DNA from 3 places in the Streptomyces sp. NPDC048600 genome. Region 1 is predicted to be linked to each of the others. Evidence: riboswitches for the same ligand, from Rfam matches in the RefSeq annotation. Region 1 holds a riboswitch; each other region holds the start of a gene.
What was found. A riboswitch is a leader RNA that binds a small molecule or an ion and turns the genes downstream of it on or off. The one in region 1 is predicted to bind cobalamin.
Positions count from the first base shown of each region.

Region 2: linked by a shared signal. The riboswitch ahead of ACZ6SQ_RS26945 (cobalamin biosynthesis protein) and the one ahead of ACZ6SQ_RS05510 (prenyltransferase/squalene oxidase repeat-containing protein) in region 1 are both predicted to bind cobalamin.
Region 3: linked by a shared signal. The riboswitch ahead of ACZ6SQ_RS31555 (ribonucleoside-diphosphate reductase subunit alpha) and the one ahead of ACZ6SQ_RS05510 (prenyltransferase/squalene oxidase repeat-containing protein) in region 1 are both predicted to bind cobalamin.

Region 1 is NZ_JBVJGZ010000003.1:288,516-293,438, reverse strand. It holds gene ACZ6SQ_RS05525 (ABC transporter ATP-binding protein) at 1-386, opposite strand, end outside; gene ACZ6SQ_RS05520 (CbiQ family ECF transporter T component) at 383-1,507, opposite strand; gene ACZ6SQ_RS05515 (SCO2322 family protein) at 1,500-2,183, opposite strand; gene ACZ6SQ_RS05510 (prenyltransferase/squalene oxidase repeat-containing protein) at 2,180-3,415, opposite strand; cobalamin riboswitch at 3,528-3,651, opposite strand; gene ACZ6SQ_RS05505 (MBL fold metallo-hydrolase) at 3,684-4,706, opposite strand.
Region 2 is NZ_JBVJGZ010000022.1:96,416-101,338, forward strand. It holds gene ACZ6SQ_RS26940 (cobyric acid synthase) at 1-1,200, opposite strand, end outside; gene ACZ6SQ_RS26945 (cobalamin biosynthesis protein) at 1,197-2,141, opposite strand; cobalamin riboswitch at 2,244-2,383, opposite strand; gene ACZ6SQ_RS26950 (hypothetical protein) at 2,698-2,919, opposite strand; gene ACZ6SQ_RS26955 (inorganic phosphate transporter) at 2,954-4,192, opposite strand; gene ACZ6SQ_RS26960 (class II aldolase/adducin family protein) at 4,458-4,923, shown strand, end outside.
Region 3 is NZ_JBVJGZ010000030.1:33,821-38,743, reverse strand. It holds gene ACZ6SQ_RS31560 (ribonucleotide-diphosphate reductase subunit beta) at 1-65, opposite strand, end outside; gene ACZ6SQ_RS31555 (ribonucleoside-diphosphate reductase subunit alpha) at 122-2,476, opposite strand; cobalamin riboswitch at 2,601-2,725, opposite strand; gene ACZ6SQ_RS31550 (GNAT family N-acetyltransferase) at 2,780-3,283, opposite strand; gene mctP (monocarboxylate uptake permease MctP) at 3,398-4,923, opposite strand, start outside.

The DNA of each region.
Region 1 (4,923 bases):
AGCAGGTCCAGCGTCTCCTCCACCCGGCGGCGCATCACGTCCGGGGCGAGGCCCAACGACTCCACACCGTAGGCGAGTTCCTCCTCCACCGTGTCCGTCACGAAGTGGGACAGCGGGTCCTGGCCGACCGTACCGACCACGTCCGCGAGGTCGCGCGGCCTGTGCGTACGGGTGTCGCGGCCCGCCACCGTGACCCGGCCGCGCAGGGTGCCGCCGGTGAAGTGCGGGACCAGGCCGCCGACCGCGCCCAGGAGCGTGGACTTGCCGACGCCCGACGGGCCCACCAGCAGGACGAGTTCGCCCTCCGGAACCTCGAAGTCGACGCCCCGCACCGAGGGTTCGGCAGCGCCCTCGTAGGCGACGGAGACATCCTCGAAGCGGATCACGACGGCTCCTTCGGGGACTTCGGGGACTTCGGCGGGTTCGGGGGGTTCGGCGGGTTCGGGGGAGGCGTGACGAACGCCGGGAGCAGGCCCAGCAGGCAGGCCGCCGCGGGCCAGAGGGGCAGCTCGGGGGCGATCAGCGGGATCACTCCGGGCTTCAGGGTGCCGGGCAGGCGGACCGCCGCGACGGACATCAGCGCCGCCACCGCCGCGCCCGAGCCCGCGACCAGCCAGGCGCGCGTGTCCCAGCGGTCGGGGCGGTAGCGGGTGCGCGGCGTGCGGCGGCCGCCCAGCCAGAGTCCGGCGACCGCGGCACCGAGCCCGGCGACCAGCACGGCCGCACCATAGCTGCCGCCCGCCGCCGTGAGCAGGCCGTACATCCCCGCGCACACGCCCAGCAGTCCGGCGACCGTCAGCGCCGTCGTCGTACGGCGGACCGCGACGGGGACCTGGACCGTACGGCCGTATCCGCGCGAGTCCATCGCGGCGGCGAGGGCGACGGAACGCTCCAACGCGCCCTCCAGCACCGGCAGTCCGACATGCAGCAGTCCGCGGACGCCGCGGTCCGGACGGCCGCGCAGCCGGCGCGCGGCCCGCAGGCGCTGCACGTCGGCGATCAGGTTCGGGGCGAAGGTGAGCGCCACGACGACGGCGACACCGGTCTCGTACAGCGCGCCCGGCAGCGACTTCAGCAGCCGGGACGGGTTGGCGAGGGCGTTCGCGGCGCCGACGCAGATCAGCAGCGCGGCCAGCCGCAGGGCGTCGTAGAGCGCCCAGACCAGGCCCTCGGCGGTCACCTTGCCGCCCAGGCGGATGCCCTGTGCCCAGTCGGGCAGCGGCACTTCGGGGAGTCCGAGCAGGACCGTCGTGCCCGGGATCGGTGAGCCGAGGAACACCGCGAACAGCAGCCGGATGCCGATCACGGCGAGCGCGAGCTTGGCGAAGGCGCCGTAGGAACGGGCCCAGGGGGCGTCGGGGCGGCGGGCCGCGACGACATAGCCGGAGACGGCGACGAGCAGGGCGAGCAGCAGGGGGTTGGTGGTGCGGGTGGCCGCGGTGCCCAGTCCCAGGGCCCACAGCCACCACGCACCGGGGTGGAGCGCGGTGGCCGTCCGGTCAGGCACGGCGGCGTGCCTGCCAGAGTCCGGCGGCGCCGAGCAGGACGACCACGCCGACACCGGCGACGAGCCCGAGGGACGGGCCGTCGTCCTCGGTCCGGCCGGCGGTGGTCCCGTTCCCGTCCTTCGCCTCGGCGGCGGGTCCGTCCCCGCCCGACACCTGCTCGCCGCAGCCCTGGCGCGGGTATCCGCTGATGGCGCAGAGCAGGGCGTTGGTGTCGTAGCGCAGGGGCTTGGCGACGGCGGCGAGGGCCTCGGCGGTCGTCGCGTCCGGCTCGACGCTCGCGCACACCGTGCGGGCGGGCGGCGGCCGTTCGCCGGACGGGGCGTCCCCGGGGGTGCCGAAGTCGAGGACCAGCGCGACGCGCTTCCTGCCCTCCCGCGCCGGGGTGTCCGCGCAGACCGTGGCGAAGTCGGCCTCGCCGCGCGGCTGGTCGGCGTCCTGGGAGTCCTCGCTGACCGCGAACCGGAAGCCCTGGAGGTCGCCGTCCGAGGGGCGGGCCGTGGCCGGGCCCTGGGTGGCGTAGACCCAGCGGGCGCCGTCGCGGTCCCAGAAGGACCAGTAGCGGTAGCCGGTGGCGTGGGCGGACTGGGCCGCGACGGTGAGGGTGAGCAGCAGCGCGGCCAGGAAGGCCGGGACGAACCGGGCCTTCCCGGACGGCTGGAGGGACCGCAGGGTCACGGCCGGGGCTTCCGGCGGGCGCTGATCAGGAAGCCGATGCCGATGCCGCCGACCAGGCCGACGCCGACGATCCACCAGACGCTGACGCCCTCGTCGTCCTCGTCCTTCTTGTTGTTCTCGGGGTCCCCGTCGATCGTCGCGCCGTCGGGGGACTGGCTCGCCTCCGCGGGGGCCGGGCCGGTCGCGTTCAGCAGGGCGACCAGGTCCTTGCCGCCGAAGGCGCGCGGGTCGATGCCGCCGGCCTGGGCGGCGAGGACGAGCTGCGCGTAGGCGGCGGGACCGCTCTGCGCGGCCCAGGTCAGGGCGTTGGACTCCAGCCAGTGCGCGGAGGCCGCGGCCTGCTCGCCGAAGCCGGCGGCGGCCAGGGCGATCACCGCGTCGGCGGTGTTGCCGAAGTCGGGCTGGTCCTCGGCGCCGGGCATCGAGGACATCAGGTGCTTGTCCTCGGCCAGGGCACCGGCGAGGTAGGAGGCTCCGTTGGCGGCGGCCCGCTCGCGGTCGCCGGGCTTCGCGCAGGAGGGCGAGGCCTTGTCGTCGGTGGCGTTCGTCCCGGCCAGGGCCTCGCCGAGGGAGCCCATGACGGCGGCGGCGGTCGCGTCGGCGTTGGCGAACAGCTTGCCGCTCTTGTCGGGCTGGTAGGCGAAGGCGCCCGCGTCCTTGCCCGCGCAGGGCAGGGCGAGCGTGAGCAGGGCGTCGTAGGGGGACTTGCCGGCCTTCACGACCTTGTCGGGCTGCTCGCCCGCGGCGACCAGGGCGCCGATCACGACGGAGGTGGAGTTGGCGTCGCTGGCGCCGCCGGGGTTGTAGCCCCAGCCGCCGTCCTTGTTCTGGACCGACTTCAGCCAGGCGACGGCCTTGTCCGCGACCTTCTCCTCGCCGCCGGTGGCGGTGAGGGCCTGGACAGCGGCGGCCGTGGCGTTGGTGTCCAGCATCGTCTTGGCGTCGCAGGCCTTCGCCGGGTCGGGGCGGTAGGAGGCGAACGCGCCGTTCGCGCAGGCCTGTCCGGCCAGCCAGTCGACCGCCTTCGTGGCGGGGACCACGTTCTGCTCAGTCTGCGCGAGGAGCGTCAGCGACTGCCGCCAGACACCGTCGTAGGTCGGGTCGCCGGTGCCGTACAGGCCGTCGGGGAGCTGCGCCGACGGCGACGGCGAGGGGGCGGCGACGGCGGGCACGGCGGCACCGAGTACGGCGACGGCTGCGGCCAGGGCCGCTGCGCTGCGGCGGACGATCATGATCGGAGGGTGCCTCTCCCCTAGGGGAGCCGGGCAGCACGGGACGACCCCGGGCGGCTCGGCCCCGTATACCTCGACGGTGCCGTGCGGCGGCGGCTGCCGACGCGCGTGAGCCGGTCACGATTCCGTTGCGGGGCAGTCCGGCTCGCAGGTTTTCCTGCTCACGGTTGCGGGTCAGCGCCGGATTTGCACCGGCTTCCCCCCGTACGGGTGTGATGACGACGCCGTCACTTTACCGGCCCGTGGGCGGGTGGCCATGGGGCGCCTGTCACACCGCCACGTAGGCCACGGGAGTGCTGCCCGGCACGGCCTCCGCCCGACCCTGTTTCACCAGTCGGCGCAGGTGGGCCTCGGCCTCGGAGACGGCGATGGTGCGGGAGCCGTAGGGGATCTCGGACCAGGGCCGGTTCCAGTCCATGCGCTCGGCGAGCTGCCATGGGGTGAGGGGCGCGGTGAGGAGGGAGAGCAGGCCGGTGAGGCGTCGGTCGTGGTGGGTGAGGAGCTGGTGCACGCGGCCGGCCGCGTCGGTGAACGGGTGCTGGTGGGCCGGGAGGACCTCGGCGGGGGAGAGGCGGGCCACGCGCTCCAGGGAGTCGAGGTAGTCGCCGAGCGGGTCGGTGACGGTGGTGTCGTCGGGGTCCTCGTAGAGGCCGATGTGCGGGGAGATCCCGGGCAGCAGGTGGTCGCCGGAGAACAGACGCCCGTGCCCCTCCCTCAGCGCGGGGTGCCGCTCCTCCAGGTGCAGGCAGACATGGCCGGGGGTGTGCCCCGGGGTCCAGATCGCGCGCAGGCGGCGGCCGGGCAGGGGGAGGAGGTCGCCGGGGACGATCTCGCGGTCGGGCAGGGCCGGTGCGAGGCCGGGGAGCGGGCCGCGCGCCTTGCGCAGGGGCGCCACATGGGCCTCCGGGGCGCCCGCCGCGGCCAGTTTGGCGGCCATGTAGGCGTACCAGTGCCCGGGGCTGCTCTCGCGCGTGCGGCGTACGACCGCGGCGTCGGCCGCGTGCATCGCGATAAAGGCGCCGGACGCCTCCCGCACCTTGCCGGACAGGCCGTGGTGGTCGGGGTGGTGATGGGTGACGACGACGCCGTGCACCTCCTCGACGGACGTCCCGCAGGCGGCGAGCCCCTCGCCGAGCGCGTCCCAGGACGCGGGGTCGTCCCAGCCGGTGTCGACCAGGACCGGGCCCCGGTCGGTGTCGACGACGTACACCAGCGTGTGCCCCAGCGGGTTGTCGGGGATCGGCACCTCGACGCCCCGTACGCCACCGCCGTGATCGACCACTCCCGCCATCGGCTCTCCCCCGCTCGACCGGACGTCCGGGACACCGCACAGGGGCCTCCCCGCGCCCTAGTCCACTATAGCCAGAACTGATGATCCGTCAGATAGTCATGCCATCCGATCCGCCGGCGCGGACGGGGGTGCCCGCGCGCCCCGTCAACGTATGCGCCTGTTTCTGGCATCTTGCTGCAAAAGTAGTGAAGTACGGCAGATAGGGATGTTGTGATGA
Region 2 (4,923 bases), on a different contig from region 1:
CCCGTGATGGATCTCGTAGCCCTCGACCGGCTCGCCGAGGGCTTCCCCCACCGGCCGGGTGAGGGTCTTCTCGCGGGCGAACCGCACCCGCACGGGCAGGATGCCGAGGCCCTCGACGTGCCCCTCGCGGCTCTCGACGTCGTCCTCGATGTGCTCGCCGAGGATCTGGAAGCCACCGCAGACGCCGAGGACGGGCCGGCCCTCCGAGGCCCTTCTCACCAGGGCGTCCGCGAGCCCCCGTTCGCGCAGCCAGCGCAGTGCCTTGACCGTGCCCCGGGTGCCGGGGACGACGACCAGGTCGGCGTCGGCCAGTTCCTCGGGCCGGTCCACGAAGCGCACCACGACGCCGGGTTCGGCGGCGAGCGCGTCCACGTCCGTGAAGTTGGACATCAGCGGGATCGCGCACACGGCGACCCGCAGTACGTCCTCGCCGACGGGCGCGGCCACGTGCGACTCCCGGACGGCACCGCGCAGGGAGACCCGCAGGCCGTCCTCCTCGTCGATGCCGAGCCCGTGCCGGAACGGCAGTACGCCGTACGTCCGCCGCCCGGTGAGGCCGTGCAGCATGTCGAGGCCGGGCTCCAGCAGGGAGACGTCCCCGCGGAACTTGTTGACGAGGAACCCGGCGACCAGTGCCTGGTCCTCGGGCGAGAGCAGCGCCACCGTCCCGAAGAAGGAGGCGAAGACGCCGCCGCGGTCGATGTCGCCGACGACGAGGACGGGGAGGCGCGCGTTGCGTGCGATCCCCATGTTCACGATGTCGGTCCGGCGCAGGTTGATCTCGGCCGGACTGCCCGCCCCCTCACAGATCACCGCGTCATACGTGCCCCGCAACTCGGCCAGACAGTCCAGTACGGTGCCGAGCAACTGCTCCTGGCGGCCGCCGTGGTAGCCGCGGGCGCTGAGTTCGCCGACCGGCTTGCCCATCAGTACGACCTGGCTGCTGCGGTCGCCGCCGGGCTTGAGCAGCACCGGGTTCATCTGCACGGTCGGTTCGACCCGGCAGGCCTGCGCCTGCATGGCCTGCGCCCGGCCGATCTCGGCGCCCTCCCGTGTCACGAACGAGTTGAGGGACATGTTCTGCGCCTTGAACGGCGCCACTTTCACGCCCTGGCGCACCAGCCACCGGCAGATACCGGCGGTGACGACGCTCTTGCCCGCGTCGGAGGTGGTGCCCGCGACGAGGAGACCCCCGCTCATCTCTTCCGCCCCTTCACAACCAGGCGCGCGGCGACTCCCACGCCGAGCGCGAGCCAGCCGACCCGGCGGGAGAGCCGTACCGCCCGGTCGATGTCGGTCGCGGCGACGGCCCGTCCCGTCGCCCCGTTGAGCACGGGCCGGTGCTCGACCCGGCCGCCGTAGGACAGGGTTCCGCCGAGCCGTACGCCGAGGGCGCCCGCGAAGGACGCCTCCACGGGGCCGGCGTTGGGGCTCGGGTGCTTCGCCGCGTCGGCCCGCCAGGCGCGTACGGCACCGCGCGGGTCGGGTCCCGCGGCGGCGGCGAGCACGGCGGTGAGCCGTGCGCCGGGCCAGCCCGCGAGGTCGTCCAGCCGGGCGGAGGCCCAGCCGTAGCGCAGATGGCGCGGTGACCGGTGGCCGACCATCGCGTCGAGGGTGTTGACCGCGCGGAAGCCGAGGAGTCCCGGTACTCCGCCGAGGGCGCCCCACACCAGCGCGCCCACGACCGCGTCGGAGGTGTTCTCGGCGACCGACTCCACGACCGCGCGGGCGATCTGGTCGGCGTCCAGTGCCTGCGGGTCGCGGCCGCACAGATGGGGCAGCCGGGCGCGCGCGGCCGCGAGGTCGCCCTGTTCCAGGGCCCGGCCGACGGCCCGTGCCTCGCGGGCGAGCGAGGTGCCGCCGACGACGGCCCAGGTGGCGGCGGCGGTCAGCGCGAAGGAGGCGGTGGGGGAGGGGCGTGCGGCACGGGTGGCGGCGGCGCCCAGGGCGACCGTGCCGCCGACGCACACGGCGGTGTGCAGGGTGCCCCAGCCGCGGTGGTCGCGCCACAGCAGCCGTTCCACGGCACCGGCGGCACGGCCGAACGCGGCGACCGGGTGCCCGCGGCGGGGATCGCCGAGCAGGAGGTCACCGAGGAGGCCGGCGGCGGCGCCGTACGCGTAAACGCGATCGGCACGCATCGGGCTCAGCCGGCCGCGGGGGCGGGCGGAGCAGGGGTGATGGACCGCGAACGGCAGCCGCGCATGGCGATATGTCCTCACTCAGGGTGTCCACGCCCTGGTTCGACGAGACCGGCGGTGAGAGTTCCTGGCTCCCGGGGATGACTACCCCGGTGACAGTGGCGGGACCGCGCCGGATTCGCACCGGCTTCCTCTTCTGCCGCCGTACATGGCTCGGGCAGTCCACCACGGCCCTCGAACACCCGTCAACTCACCGTTGACCTGCGAGGCTGGAGTGTGCCGAGGCCCACACCGCCGCCGTGGCGTGGCGCGCCCGGGGACCGGCTCGCGCGGAAATGCCCGCTGTCCGGGCGGCCTTCCGCGACCGGCCTTTGTGACGCTCCGTCACGACCGCCCGTGGTGTGCCGGGAGGCGACCTGGCGGTCGCGCGATGGCCGGTCGTACGGCGTGAATCGCGGGCCGGTGGCGGGCTTGGGGGGCGCATGCGTGAGGGGGCTGTCACGGACTTCTCGTCCGCGACAGCCCCCTCACGAGGCCCGGCGTCAGGTTCCGGGCGTCAGGCCATGATCAGGTAGATGCCGTAGCCGACGGCCGCCGCGCAGGCGGCGAAGCAGGCGTAGGCACCGGTCACGGCCAGTGCGGCGGTGCCGCCCTGCTCCTGCGCCCGTTCCTGGCGGGAGAGGCCGACGACACCGAGGGTGAACAGGCCCACGAGGGCCACGGTGACCACGAGGCTGACGCCGAACACGGAGCCGAGGGCCGCCCAGTCGATCTTCATGCTGCTGATTCCTTCGTACCGGGGTGGTCGGGGCTCAGGCCGTGGCCTGCGAGGCGGCCGGCTCGGCCGCGCCCGCCGGGGCGGCGGCGACGACCGGCGCGTCGACGGTGGTGGTGCCCGCGGGCGGCGGGGTGACCATGGCGATCGCGGTGGTGACCACGCCGGCCGGTTCCTCGGTGTCGTTCACGTTGGTGTGGTCGACGACCTCGCGGCGCGACAGCTTCCAGATGGCGGCGCTGGAGCCGACCAGGAAGACGGCCACGACCGCGGTGCCCCAGGGGCCGAAGCCGGTGACCCACTCGGCGAGCGCGCCGACCAGGGCGGCGGCCGGCAGGGTCAGGCCCCAGGCGACGAACATGCGGGTCGCGGTGGACCAGCGGACCACACCGCCCTTGCGGCCGAGGCCGGCGCCCATCACGGAGCCGGAGACCGAGTGCGTGGTGGAGAGCGAGAAGCCCAGGTGGGAGGAGGCCAGGATGACCGTCGCGGCGCTGGTCTGGGCGGCGAAGCCCTGCTGCGGCTGGAGGTCGGTCAGGCCCTTGCCCATGGTGCGGATGATGCGCCAGCCGCCGAGGTAGGTGCCGAGGGCGATGGCCAGGCCCGCCGAGAGGATGACCCACATGGGCGGGTCGGAGTCGGGGGCGAGGGAGCCGCCGGCGACCAGGGCGAGGGTGATGATGCCCATCGTCTTCTGGGCGTCGTTGGTGCCGTGGGCCAGCGAGACCAGGCCGGCGGAGGCGATCTGCCCCGCGCGGTAGCCCTTCGCCGAGGCCTTGCCGTCGGCCTTCTTGCCCATCACGTAGGTGAGCCGCGTGGCGAACATCGCCGCCAGGCCCGCGACCAGCGGGGCCGCGATCGCCGGGATGAGCACCTTGGTGACCAGCACGTCACCGTGCACGGCACCCACGCCCGCCGAGGCGATGGTCGCACCGATCAGGCCGCCCATCAGGGCGTGCGACGAGGACGACGGCAGACCGACGAGCCAGGTCAGCAGGTTCCAGAGGATCGCGCCGACCAGGGCGGCGAAGATGACCTCGGGACGGATGCCTGATTCGTCGACCAGACCCTTGGAGATCGTGTTGGCGACCTCCACGGAGAGAAAAGCACCCACAAGGTTGAGGACGGCGGACATGGCCACCGCGACCTTGGGCTTGAGCGCACCGGTCGAGATGGTGGTGGCCATCGCGTTGGCGGTGTCATGAAAACCGTTCGTGAAATCGAACGCAAGTGCGGTTACCACCACAATCGCGAGGATCAGTGAGAGGTTTTCCATTTACCCAGGCAATCGTTCGAAGGTCATTGGTCAGTCGAACGTACGTAACCCAGGTGAACGGCAGGTGAACTGGACAGGGCATCGGGGTGTCCGCAGATGGGAGCAAGGATTCCTGTATCGGGCGGTGCCGGGCGGCACCCCCGGGAACTCTGCCCTCGGGCACCCCGCGCGGCCCGTCGCAGGTGGTTCCCGGACCCCTCGGAGAGATCCTGGTCACCTGCCGCGGGACACCCCGCCGGCCGGGTCCGCCTGGCAGGATCACGGCATGGCTGAGCAGCGTCGGGAGCAGCGGGACACACAGGGCTCCGGGGGAGCGGAACCGGCCGGGGCGGGGCCGCGCGGGAGGGCGGTGCTCCCCGAGGAGGCCGAGGCCTGGACCGGCCTGGTGACGACGGCCCGCCGCACCGTCACCGACGGCCTCGTCGTCGGCACCTCCGGCAACGTCTCCGTCCGCGTCGGCGACACCGTGCTGGTCACACCGTCGGGCGTGCCGTACGACCGGCTCAGCCCGGACGACGTGACGGGGGTGGACCTGGACGGCGGGCAGGTGCTGGGGGACCTGGTCCCCACCAGCGAGCTGCCGATGCATCTCGCGGTCTACCGCACCACGGACGCCCGAGCGGTCGTCCACACCCACGCCGTGCACGCCACGGCCGTCTCCACCCTCGTCCCCGAGCTGCCCCTGATCCACTACATGGCCGCCGCCCTCGGCGGCCCCGTCCGCGTCGCCC
Region 3 (4,923 bases), on a different contig from region 1:
TCCTCCACGGTCCAGGTGTTCTTGATCGCGTCCCGGTAGCGCTCGTAGAAGTCCGGGTAGCGCATTGGGCGCAGGGTCAGCTCGAAACCCGGGTCGAGGAGACGGCTGTTGCGGTCGGAGCTCACTGGCAGGCCTCGCAGGACTCGGGGTTCTCAAGGGAGCAGGCCACGGCCTCGGCGGAGGCCTGCTGCGGGACGGGGACGGAAGCCTGCGCGGCACGGGCGATCCTCGTCGCCGGACGCGAGCGCAGGTAGTACGTCGTCTTCAGCCCGGACTTCCAGGCGTAGGCGTACATCGAGGAGAGCTTGCCGATCGTCGGCGTCTCCAGGAACAGGTTCAGCGACTGCGCCTGGTCGAGGTACGGGGTCCGCGCCGCCGCCATGTCGATCAGACCGCGCTGCGGGATCTCCCAGGCCGTGCGGTACAGCGCCCGGACCTCCTCGGGGATCCACGCGAAGCCCTGCACCGACCCGCTGGAGTCGCGCAGCGCCTCCCGGGTGCGGGCGTCCCACACGCCGAGGTCCTTGAGGTCCTGCACCAGGTAGGAGTTGACCTGGAGGAACTCGCCGGACAGGGTCTCGCGCTTGAACAGGTTGGAGACCTGCGGCTCGATGCACTCGTAGACGCCCGCGATCGAGGCGATCGTCGCGGTGGGCGCGATGGCGAGCAGCAGCGAGTTGCGCAGACCCGTCGAGGCGATGCGCTCGCGCAGCGCCGCCCAGCGCTCGGGCCAGGTGAACTCCACGCCGTAGTGGTCGGGGTGCAGCACGCCCCTGGCCGTGCGGGTCTTCTCCCAGGCCGGCAGCGGGCCGCTGCGCTCGGCGAGGTCCGCGGAGGCCTCGTAGGCCGCGAGCATGACGCGCTCGGCGATCCGCGTGGACAGCTGCCGCGCCTCGGCCGAGTCGAAGGGCAGACGCAGCTTGAAGAAGACGTCCTGGAGGCCCATCGCGCCCAGGCCCACCGGACGCCACTTGGCGTTGGAGCGGCCCGCCTGCTCGGTCGGGTAGAAGTTGATGTCGACGACCCGGTCGAGGAAGGTGACGGCGGTGCGGACGGTGGCGTCCAGCCGCTCCCAGTCGATGTCCCCGTCGACGACGAACGCGCCGAGGTTGACCGAGCCCAGGTTGCAGACCGCCGTCTCGCCGTCGTCCGTGACCTCCAGGATCTCCGTGCAGAGGTTGGAGGAGTGGACGACGTGCCCCGGCTCGGCCGTCTGGTTGGCGGTGCGGTTGGCGGCGTCCTTGAAGGTCATCCAGCCGTTGCCGGTCTGCGCGAGGGTGCGCATCATGCGGCCGTAGAGGTCGCGGGCCGGGATCGTCCGGCGCGCGAGACCCTTAGCCTCCGCCTCGCGGTACGCGGCGTCGAACTCCTCGCCCCACAGGTCGACCAGCTCGGGCACGTCGGCGGGGGAGAACAGCGACCAGTCCTGGTCGGCGTTCACCCGGCGCATGAACTCGTCCGGCACCCAGTGCGCGAGGTTCAGGTTGTGCGTACGGCGGGCGTCCTCACCGGTGTTGTCGCGCAGCTCCAGGAACTCCTCGATGTCGGAGTGCCAGGTCTCCAGGTACACCGCCGCGGCGCCCTTGCGACGGCCGCCCTGGTTCACGGCGGCGACCGAGGCGTCGAGCGTCTTCAGGAACGGCACGATGCCGTTGGAGTGGCCGTTGGTGCCCCGGATCAGCGAACCGCGGCTGCGGATGCGGGAGTACGACAGCCCGATGCCGCCGGCGTGCTTGGAGAGCCGGGCCACCTGGTGGTAGCGGTCGTAGATGGAGTCCAGCTCGTCCAGGGGGGAGTCGAGCAGATAGCACGACGACATCTGGGGGTGCCGGGTGCCGGAGTTGAACAGGGTGGGGGAGGACGGCAGGTAGTCGAGGCGGCTCATCAGCCGGTAGAGCGCGGCGACCTCGTCGACGGACCGGTGCGTGTCGTCCTCCGCGAGACCGGAGGCGACGCGCAGCAGGAAGTGCTGGGGCGTCTCGACGACCTTGCGGGTCAGGGGGTGCCGGAGCAGATAGCGGGAGTGCAGGGTGCGCAGGCCGAAGTAGCCGAAGCGGTCGTCGCCCGCCGGGTCGACGAGGGCGTCGAGCCGCTCGGCGTGGATGCGCACGAACTCCGCGGTGCGGTCGGCGATCAGGCCCTCGCGGTGCCCGACCGCGACGGAGCCGGTGAAGGACGTGACGCCCTGGGAGGCGGCCTCGGCGCGGATGGAGAGGGTGAGCAGCCGGGCGGCCAGCCTGCTGTACGCCGGGTCCTCGGAGATGAGACCGGCGGCGGCCTCGGTGGCCAGTTCGCGCAACTCGGCCTCGTCCGCCCGCGCGGACCGGCCGCGCAGCGCCGCCGCGGCCACCCGGCCGGGGTCGGCGTCGGGGAGGTCGGCGGTCAGCTCGGTGAGGGTGCGGAGCAGCGCCGCACCGGGACCGGCCTCGTCCACGGGGATGGCTGCTGAAGCCGGGTCTGCTGGCGCGATGGTCACGGGGGGCTCTCCCTCGCTCGGCACGGAGGGGCCTGGCACGGAGCGGGGCAGCACACGAACGCGCTCGGCGTCGCGTCCACCGGCCCACTCCACGAGGCCCGGACGTCAGGGCGTCCCGGCCGGACGGCCGGGCGCACTGTCGGCAGGTCCTCGGACTAGCTCCCGTGCGCGGATACGCACAAGTACACCGTTGCGGGACAGTTCCGGATTCGCACCGGATTCCCCTGCGGCGACAGCGAGCATGAGCATACATCTAGTGCCGGGTGCGGATGGCACCCCCATATGTTGTGGCGCCGGGTGACTTCATAGCGTCAACTGGTAGGTGAGCAGAGTGAAGTCGTGCCCGGGCAGCGGCTGCCAGTCGCGCCCCGGGGCGCGGACGAAGCCGAGGCGTTCGTAGATGCGGTGGGCCGCGCGCATGGCGTCCTGGGTGGACAGCACGACGCCGGTGCAGCCCTCCAGGGCGCGCGCCCGGTCGACACAGGCCCGCACGAGTGCCTCCCCGGCCCCGCGGCCCCGGGCGTCGTGAGCGACGGCGAGCATGCGGATCTCGGCCTCGCCGGGGCCCGCCAGGTCGGCCATGGGGCCCGCCGACGGCACGAAGGTGACACCGCCGAGCAGACGGCCGTCGTCCGTGGCCACGAGGACCTCCGCGGCGGCCGCCCGTTTCGCGACGTTCCTGAGCTCGCCGAGATACCAGTCGTTCTCGCCGAAGGTGAGGAGATCGTCCTGGAGGTAGGCCTGGGCGGTGAGTTCACCGAGGTCGTCGTACTCGCCGGGCAGTGCGGGGCGGATCCGGATGTCCATGCCGAGAGTGTGCGGCACAGGGGCCGCCGTCGTGTGCTCCGACGGCGGCCCCTGCTGCTCGGCTTCGGCCGGTCACCCGGGGCATCGCCCTGGTGGGTGAACGGCCGGGCGGTCCTAGTGCGTGACCGGCAGCTCCGTCTTCACGCCCGGGTCGCCCGCGTCCGCCGTGTAGTCCTCGGGACGGGTCTCGTCGACGCCCTCCGGGGCCTTGGCGGCCCGCAGGGCGAAGGTGAGGACCACCGTCACCGCCACGTTGATCACGAAGGCCGTCAGGCCGATGTAGCCGATCTCGCCGATGCCGGGGATCTCCTTGGCGGAGCCGCCGAAGTGCTTCTGGGTCGGCGAGGCCACGCCGTACGCGGCGATCGTGCCGTAGAGCATGCCGACGGCCCAGCCGCCCAGCAGCGCCCAGCGGTGGAACCAGCGGGTGAACAGGCCGCCGACGAGGGCCGGGAAGGTCTGGAGGATCCAGATGCCGCCGAGGAGCTGGAAGTTGATGGCGACCGTCTTGTCCATCGTCAGGACGAAGACCAGCGCGCCCACCTTCACCAGCAGCGACACCAGCTTGGAGACCTTGGTCTCCTGCGCGGGCGTGGCGTCCGGCTTGAGGAAGTCCTTGTAGATGTTGCGGGTGAACAGGTTCGCCGCCGCGATGGACATGATCGCGGCCGGCACCAGCGCGCCGATGCCGATCGCCGCGAAGGCCACGCCCGCGAACCAGTCCGGGAACATGTCCTCGAACAGCTGCGGGATGGCCAGCTGGCCGTTCTGCACCTTCACCCCGGCCGCGATGGCCATGAAGCCCAGCAGCGCCAGCAGGCCCAGCATCAGGGAGTACAGCGGCAGGATCGTGGTGTTGCGGCGGATCACGTCACGGCTGCGCGAGGACAGCGTCGCGGTGATCGAGTGCGGGTACATGAACAGCGCCAGCGCGGAGCCCAGCGCCAGTGTGGCGTACGTCCACTGGCCCGCCTCGGCGGGGATCAGCGCGCCGCGTGGCTTGTCCGTGGCGGGGTTGGTCTGGGCGTAGGCCTCGGACGCCTTGGTGAAGATCTCGTCGAAGCCGCCCAGCTTGATCGGGATGTAGATGATCGCGACCGCGATGACCAGGTAGATCAGCGTGTCCTTGACGAACGCGATCAGGGCGGGCGCCCGCAGGCCGGAGGAGTAGGTGTACGCCGCCAGCACGCCGAAGGCGATCAGCAGGGGCAGATCCTTGACGAACCAGTTGGTGTCCTCGCCGCCGCCCACGCCCATCACGTCCAGCACGGCCTGGATGCCGACGAGCTGGAGCGCGATGTACGGCATGGTCGCGAGGATGCCGGTGACGGCGACCGCCAGCGACAGGCCCTTGGAGCCGAAGCGGCCGCGCACGAAGTCCGAGGTCGTCACATAGCCGTGCCGGTGCGAGACCGACCACAGGCGGGGCAGGAACGTGAAGATCAGCGGGTAGACCAGGATCGTGTACGGCACGGCGAAGAAGCCGGCCGCGCCCGCCGCGTAGATCGCCGCCGGCACCGCGACGAAGGTGTACGCGGTGTACAGGTCGCCGCCGAGCAGGAACCAGGTGACCCAGGTGCCGAACGACCTGCCGCCCAGGCCCCATTCGTCGAGGCTGTGCTCGTTCTCGGCCTTGCGCC